Linked DNA regions of Desulfosporosinus acidiphilus SJ4. The protein of the gene in region 1 interacts with the protein of each later gene in a pairwise test. Links are inferred from orthologs where the notes say so. Each region holds a gene or a part of one and is shown on either strand. Other genes may lie near its edges. The genes, in order: recA and DESACI_RS20440.

Evidence for each region.
Region 2: the proteins of recA (region 1) and DESACI_RS20440 interact in binary tests that used the Bacillus subtilis proteins (3 or more experiments, as listed by UniProt). The link is inferred for Desulfosporosinus acidiphilus SJ4 from one-to-one orthologs.

Annotation. Positions count from the first base shown.
Region 1 is NC_018068.1:3,349,876-3,353,123, reverse strand. What follows is about bases 154-3,071. They hold recA (recombinase RecA), read left to right. Parts: upstream 154-1,055; coding sequence 1,056-2,087; downstream 2,088-3,071. Other genes in these bases: rny (ribonuclease Y), read left to right, coding at 2,852-3,071; DESACI_RS15285 (regulatory protein RecX), read left to right, coding at 2,065-2,607; DESACI_RS15295 (DEAD/DEAH box helicase), read left to right, coding at 154-727. Outside these bases: more of DESACI_RS15295, read left to right, coding at 1-153; more of rny, read left to right, coding at 3,072-3,248. UniProt on the Bacillus subtilis protein: Multifunctional protein involved in homologous recombination, DNA repair and competence.
Region 2 is NC_018068.1:4,432,786-4,435,868, reverse strand. What follows is about bases 99-2,851. They hold DESACI_RS20440 (YveK family protein), read left to right. Parts: upstream 99-1,002; coding sequence 1,003-1,701; downstream 1,702-2,851. Other genes in these bases: DESACI_RS20430 (tyrosine-protein phosphatase), read left to right, coding at 2,517-2,851; DESACI_RS20435 (CpsD/CapB family tyrosine-protein kinase), read left to right, coding at 1,717-2,436; DESACI_RS20445 (cell wall-binding repeat-containing protein), read left to right, coding at 99-772. In the rest of the region: more of DESACI_RS20445, read left to right, coding at 1-98; more of DESACI_RS20430, read left to right, coding at 2,852-3,083. UniProt on the Bacillus subtilis protein: Required for YwqD kinase activity. May bring YwqD and its substrates into contact. Probably involved in the regulation of capsular polysaccharide biosynthesis.

The DNA.
Region 1 (3,248 bases):
AACAGAAATGTTAGTTGCTACTGATGTAGCAGCCAGAGGAATCGACATCAGTAATTTGACCCATGTCATTAACTTTGACATTCCCCAAGATCCCGTATCCTATGTACACAGAATAGGAAGAACAGGGCGTATTGGCCGACGAGGACTGGCAATAACCTTGATTTCTCCTAAAGAATATCGTCAACTTCGTTTGATTGAAAATTTAATTAAGACTAGGATACGACGCCGAGAACTTCCTTCCTTAGCAGATATTAGCGAACGTCAAGCGGAAAATCTAAAAAATCAACTGATTAAATTAATTCAGAACGATCGCTTAGGAAATTATCGGGCTATCGTCGGAGATTTGCTGGAAGAATACGATTCAACGGATGTTGCGGCGGCTGCTCTAAAGTTTGCAGTTGAGGGAGCTGATTCAGAAGAGCGAATTGACGATAACGACCCGGATGTTAATCACTTTGGCAACACCGGAGCAGCGCCGGGGATGGTTCGTTTCTTTATGAATATAGGAAGAGTTCAGCAAATTCGCCCTCAGGACATCATACGCTGGATTGCAGAAGAAAGCGGAATTCCCGGAAATATCATTGGGATGATAAATATCTATGATAAATTTACGTTTGTTGAGGTTCCTGAAGAATACGCTTCGAGGGTCTTAAGCTGTATGCATCAAGCAATGATTAAGGGCCGAAGAGTCAGTGTCGAACCGGCGAAAGCCCGCGAAAACTCCTGATTGCAAGTTAAATATCGATGATAATGAAGAAGCTAGTCTCTAAGGATTAGCTTTTTTCCTTTTCTATACTAGCCGGAAGGTATAACCCTCGGTTAATTACTTTCCGGAAGCATAAGTGCAACTAACGGTTTCTGCTTCGCAAGCTCAGCACAAACCGAGTTTTCTATATGTCCTTAAGATCGTTTTTGATATATAATGTTGATGGTAGTTGTCCATCTCTATAATGTTAAACGAATTGACAGGGATGGAGCCTGCCTCTATAATGATAATCGAACAGATGTTTTGCGGATAACGAAAATTTGTTTTAACCGATTGAGGAGGTTGGAAGATGGCCGAAACAAATAAGCTCAAGGCACTGGATGTTGCCTTAGCACAAATTGAAAAACAGTTTGGCAAAGGTTCCATTATGAAACTGGGAGAATCTGCGACGATGTCAATTGATGTTATTCCTACAGGTTCTCTAGCTTTAGATTTAGCCTTAGGTGTTGGCGGGGTGCCGCGGGGCAGGATTATTGAAATATATGGACCTGAGTCTTCCGGGAAAACGACAGTCGCCCTCCATATTATTGCCGAGGCCCAAAAACTTGGCGGAGTAGCAGCATTTATTGATGCTGAACATGCGTTAGACCCTGTTTATGCTAAAGCTCTGGGCGTTAATCTTGAAGACTTATTGGTTTCTCAGCCTGATACCGGAGAACAAGGCTTAGAAATTTGTGAGGCCTTAGTGCGCAGTGCTGCCGTCGATGTAATTGTTCTTGATTCAGTGGCTGCCCTAGTGCCTCGTGCTGAGATTGAAGGGGAGATGGGCGACAATCATGTTGGACTGCATGCCCGTTTAATGTCCCAGGCCTTGCGTAAGCTGACCGGATCAATCAGCAAGAGTAATACTTGTGTTGTTTTTATTAATCAAATTCGTGAAAAAATTGGTGTGATGTTTGGCAGTCCGGAAACGACAACAGGGGGACGGGCTCTTAAATTCTACGCCACCATCCGAATTGATATTCGTCGTCAAGAAGCCCTTAAGCAAGGGCAAGAAATAATTGGCAATAAAACCCGGATTAAAGTTGTTAAGAATAAAGTGGCTCCGCCTTTTAAATCTGCCGAATTTGACATTATGTATGGTGAAGGAATTTCTAAAGAAGGAAGTATTGTCGATATAGGAACTGAGATGGAAATCATCACAAAATCGGGGGCTTGGTACTCATACAATGGAGAACGCTTAGGGCAGGGACGTGAAAATGTTAAGGAATACCTGAAGCAACACCCCGATATGGCTCTGAAACTTGAAGAGCTGATTCGTTCCAATATGAATGCGGTCCCCTCCGCGCCCATAGAAGATGGTTCCTTTGACGAAGAATAAACCTAAGAAAAGCGCATGGGAAGCGGCACTCGATAGTTTGTCCAGAAGAGCCTTGACAAACTGCGAATTGGAAACACGCCTTACGGAAAAGGGATATGAAAACCAAGAAATTGAGAAAGTCATTGCCAAATTGACAGATTACGGTTACCTCAATGACCAAGAACTTGCCCTAAACTATTCTAAGAGTCGTCTTAAACGATATTCGCGCCGCCGCGTCATCTCTGACATGAAAAACCGCGGAATTGCAGGCACTTTAATTGAGCAAGTCTTACAGGAAGTATACTCCGGTGATGAGGAATCAAAACTCTGTTTAGCTTTGGCTCAAAGATGGTGGGCACAAGAGGAACAACGCTGGGAAGAAAAGACGTCTAAAGATCCGGACAAAAAGTCCCCGCCGGTTGAATTATGGGTACGGCAAAGAGTAGCTAGGAAACTTTTACAGCGAGGGTATCCTTCAGAGATGGTAAGAAATGTTATCATGGAAATGCGAATAGAATCGTCTCATTTAGGACAAGCTTGACAATAATAGCAAATGATATTAAAATCTTAGCAGAGACCTGTCTCTGTTAAGATTTAACCTTTATGGTTTTCTTATAGATTTCGTGGTAGTCATTCTTAATATTGTTTTTTGACTAACGAGAGTTGTAGGAAGCGGGGGAAGTCTGGAAAACTCCCGTATTAAAGGTTGCTTAAGAGACTGGTTTGAAGCCAGTTTTTTTTATTTAATTGTTAAATTTTGAATTTTTACAAACAAGGAGGTGTAAATGTTGCTTGAAATAGTTATTACAGGTTTGATTGCCATAATAGTTGGCTTAGGTTTAGGAGCCTTAGTTGGCTGGCATATTCGCAGAAATACTGCCGAAAAAGTTATTGGTACCGCTGAAGAAGAGGCAAAACGTATTGTTGAAAATGCACTTTCGACTGCAGAAAGCAAAAAACGAGAATCAATTATTGCTGCCAAAGAAGAAGCTATGCATATTCACAATGAGGTGGAAAAAGAAACTCGCGAGCGTCGGAATGAACTCCAGCGCTTGGAACGACGATTATTGCAAAAAGAAGAGAGTTTAGACCGTAAAATTGAGTCTATCGAACGAAAAGAAGAAAATATGCATCGCCGGGAAAGTGAAGTTGATTCCCTCAAAGAAGAGCTGAATTTACTTG
Region 2 (3,083 bases), 1.1 Mb from region 1 along the record:
TACGAACCTGGAAGTGCTGAAGGGATTTGCCGGTGACCTACATTTTGATAAGGTTTATATAGCAAACGGAGATACTTTTGTCGATGCCTTGGCTGGAGTGTCACTGGCTTCTCTCAGCGATTCTCCGATCCTTTTAAGTCAAAAAGAATGGCCGGCCCCTATGCAGGAATTCCTGATACAGAATCACTTGCAAAATATTGTAGCACTTGGCGGAACGTTCGTTGTTCCCGACGGAGTATTGGCGTCTTTATCTACTGTCAGTGGAGGGGGGAAGTCATCATCACCTTCTTCGGGGAACGCTCCCGCCCAGACGCCTGTATCGACCGGAGGCGTTGGAGGCGTGGCTGCATCGGTTCCGTCAGTTCCTTCAGCACCATCGACACCTACATCTCCTACTAATCCGAGCAAGGTCACGGTAGGCAATCTTCGAGTCAACACCAATCCGGCCAATTTCTTGGGACCGTTTAAAAATGGGACGACGATTGATCTTTCCGGGTTGGATGATTCTGTAAAAGTGCTTGGTTTTAGCTTAACCGCAGATCAGGATTGCACTCTTCAGTTTAAGTTACTGGATAAAACTCAGAATATCCCTTTGACAGCTAATGTACAGAAGGATGTTACGGTTGGGGATTTAATTACAGGCGGACAAATTCAGACAGAAGTTAATTTAGGGGAATTCAGAGCAGTTTATACAACGAAAACCCTGACCGGACAGCTTTTGAAAGATGGAGTTTCTGCCGGGACCTTGACGGTAACCTTGAAATTTAAATGATCCCAGCAATGGCTATTTGCTCCAAAGCTGTAGGCATACTGCGGCTTTGGAATTGCCATGCATTTTAGTTAAATATAACTTTCATAAAGTAACGAATTGTATGTTTGGACTCATTAGGTTGATATGGCAATATACCGGAATATTAGAAAAGTAATCTGAAGGAATATTAAGACTGATCGCGAATACTAAATTTTGGACAAGTTTACAAAGACAGATATGGGAGGTTGACAATGGAAGAGGAAATTGATTTACGGCAGTACTTAGAAGTGCTGGGCAAACGATGGTTAATCATAGTGGCAATACCTCTCATTGCAGCAATCACAAGCGGAGTCATAAGCTTTTTTATTCTCAAGCCTTCTTATGAGGCGTCTACGACCTTGATCGTCGGCAAGAAAGCCACTGAAGAAGGGCAAGCGGCAGCCCAAATGCTGGACAATAATGTCCTGCTGGCCAATCAGCAATTGGCCAAGACCTATGCCACTATTGCTCAAAGCAGAACCGTGGAGGAACAAGTTATTAAAGATTTAGACCTGCCGCTGACCGTAGAGGCACTTGATAAGCTCATCACGGTTGACCAAGTGAAGACAACGGAGATTTTAGAAATAAAAGTAAGCAATAACGATCCTAAATTGGCCGCCTCCATAGCCAATACCATGGCTAAGGAATTTTCTAAAGCAGTAATTGAGATAAAAAAGGTAGACAGCGTCAGTATTGTTGATAAAGCTGAGACCCCGGATGCCCCTGTTAAACCCAATAAAAAGCTCAATATCTTAATTGGTTTTGTAGTGGGCTTGATGGCAGCTGTGGGCCTTGCTTTTCTGTTGGAGTATTTGGATAACACAATAAAAACTTCAAATGACGTGGAAACTCTTTTGGGAATACCGGTTTTAGGAGTCATACCGAACTATGAGATCGGAAAACAGGCATAAGAGAGGAAGATTTCATTGAAGCATTCATTAATTACATTAGAGCAATCGAAATCACCGGTCTCAGAAGCCTTTCGCACACTGCGCACGAATGTTCAGTTCACAAGCGTGGATTCCCAGACTAAGAAGATTATGGTGACAAGTGCAGGCCCGCAGGAAGGGAAATCTTCGACGGTTGCTAATCTGGCTGTCAGCATCGCTCAAACAGGAAAAACTGTTCTGGTAGTGGATGCGGACCTGCGTAATCCGACACAGCATAAGCTTTTTGGACTGCCGAATGTTGAAGGTTTATCCGTGGCCTTAGTTCAGGATCAAGACTATATTAATTATGCCAGGGAAACGAGTGTTTCGGGCTTAAGAGTCATCACCGGAGGGCCAATCCCCCCGAATCCGGCGGAACTGGTCGGTTCAAAACGAATGAAACGACTCATTGAAGAAGCCAGTGAACAATTTGATATGGTCCTTATCGATACTCCGCCTGTGGTGGCGGTAACAGATGCCTCCATTTTGGCACAGGAAGTCGATGGAGTCATCCTAATTTTGGCTTCCGGTGAAGTAAACAAGGATTATGCTCAGCGTGCGAAGGAACAATTAGATAAAGTTGGAGCAAAGATTTTAGGAGCAGTTCTTAATAAAGCAGATTTAAAAACCAGCGAATATTATTATTACTACTATTATCATGGGTCTGAAGATCCTAATGAAAGCAAGAGAAAGCATAAACGGCAAAGAGCACATTAAATTACAACACCAGAAACCGATTCTTTCCACTTTCCTGAAAGTCATTGAAAGAGTCGGTTTTGATTTTGGGAGAGTTTAAAATGATTGATATTCACAGCCACATTCTGCCCGGCTTCGATGACGGGTCTAAAAGCATGGAAGAAACACTGCTTATGGTGCGCCAGTTAGAAAGAACCGGCTTTAAGACCATTGTTGCTACACCGCATGTCTTGGAAGGAACGGATTATCTAAAACCCGGAGAAATCCTTGCTGCAACAGAGCAAGTGAATCGAGCAGTGGCTGAGGCAGGTGTTTCAGTAGAAATCGTCCCGGGAGCAGAGAATTACATCTTTCCGGATATGGCCAAATGGGTACGAGAGGGCAGATTGCTGACCTTGGGCAACACCGGTATGTATATTCTTGTCGAACTGCCAATGATGGAAATACCCCGGTATACGGATCAAGTCTTCTTCGAATTACAGGTCAAGGGCCTAATCCCAGTACTTGCACATCCGGAGAGATATCTGGGATTATTATCCAAACCTGAACAACTGATTGAGTGGGCAAAGCGAGGAATCCTCTTTCAAATTGATCTTGGAAGCTTAAGAGGGCGATATGGTCCGCAGCCTAGGCAGCTGGCGGAACGGATGCTGAGCAGTGGCTTAATT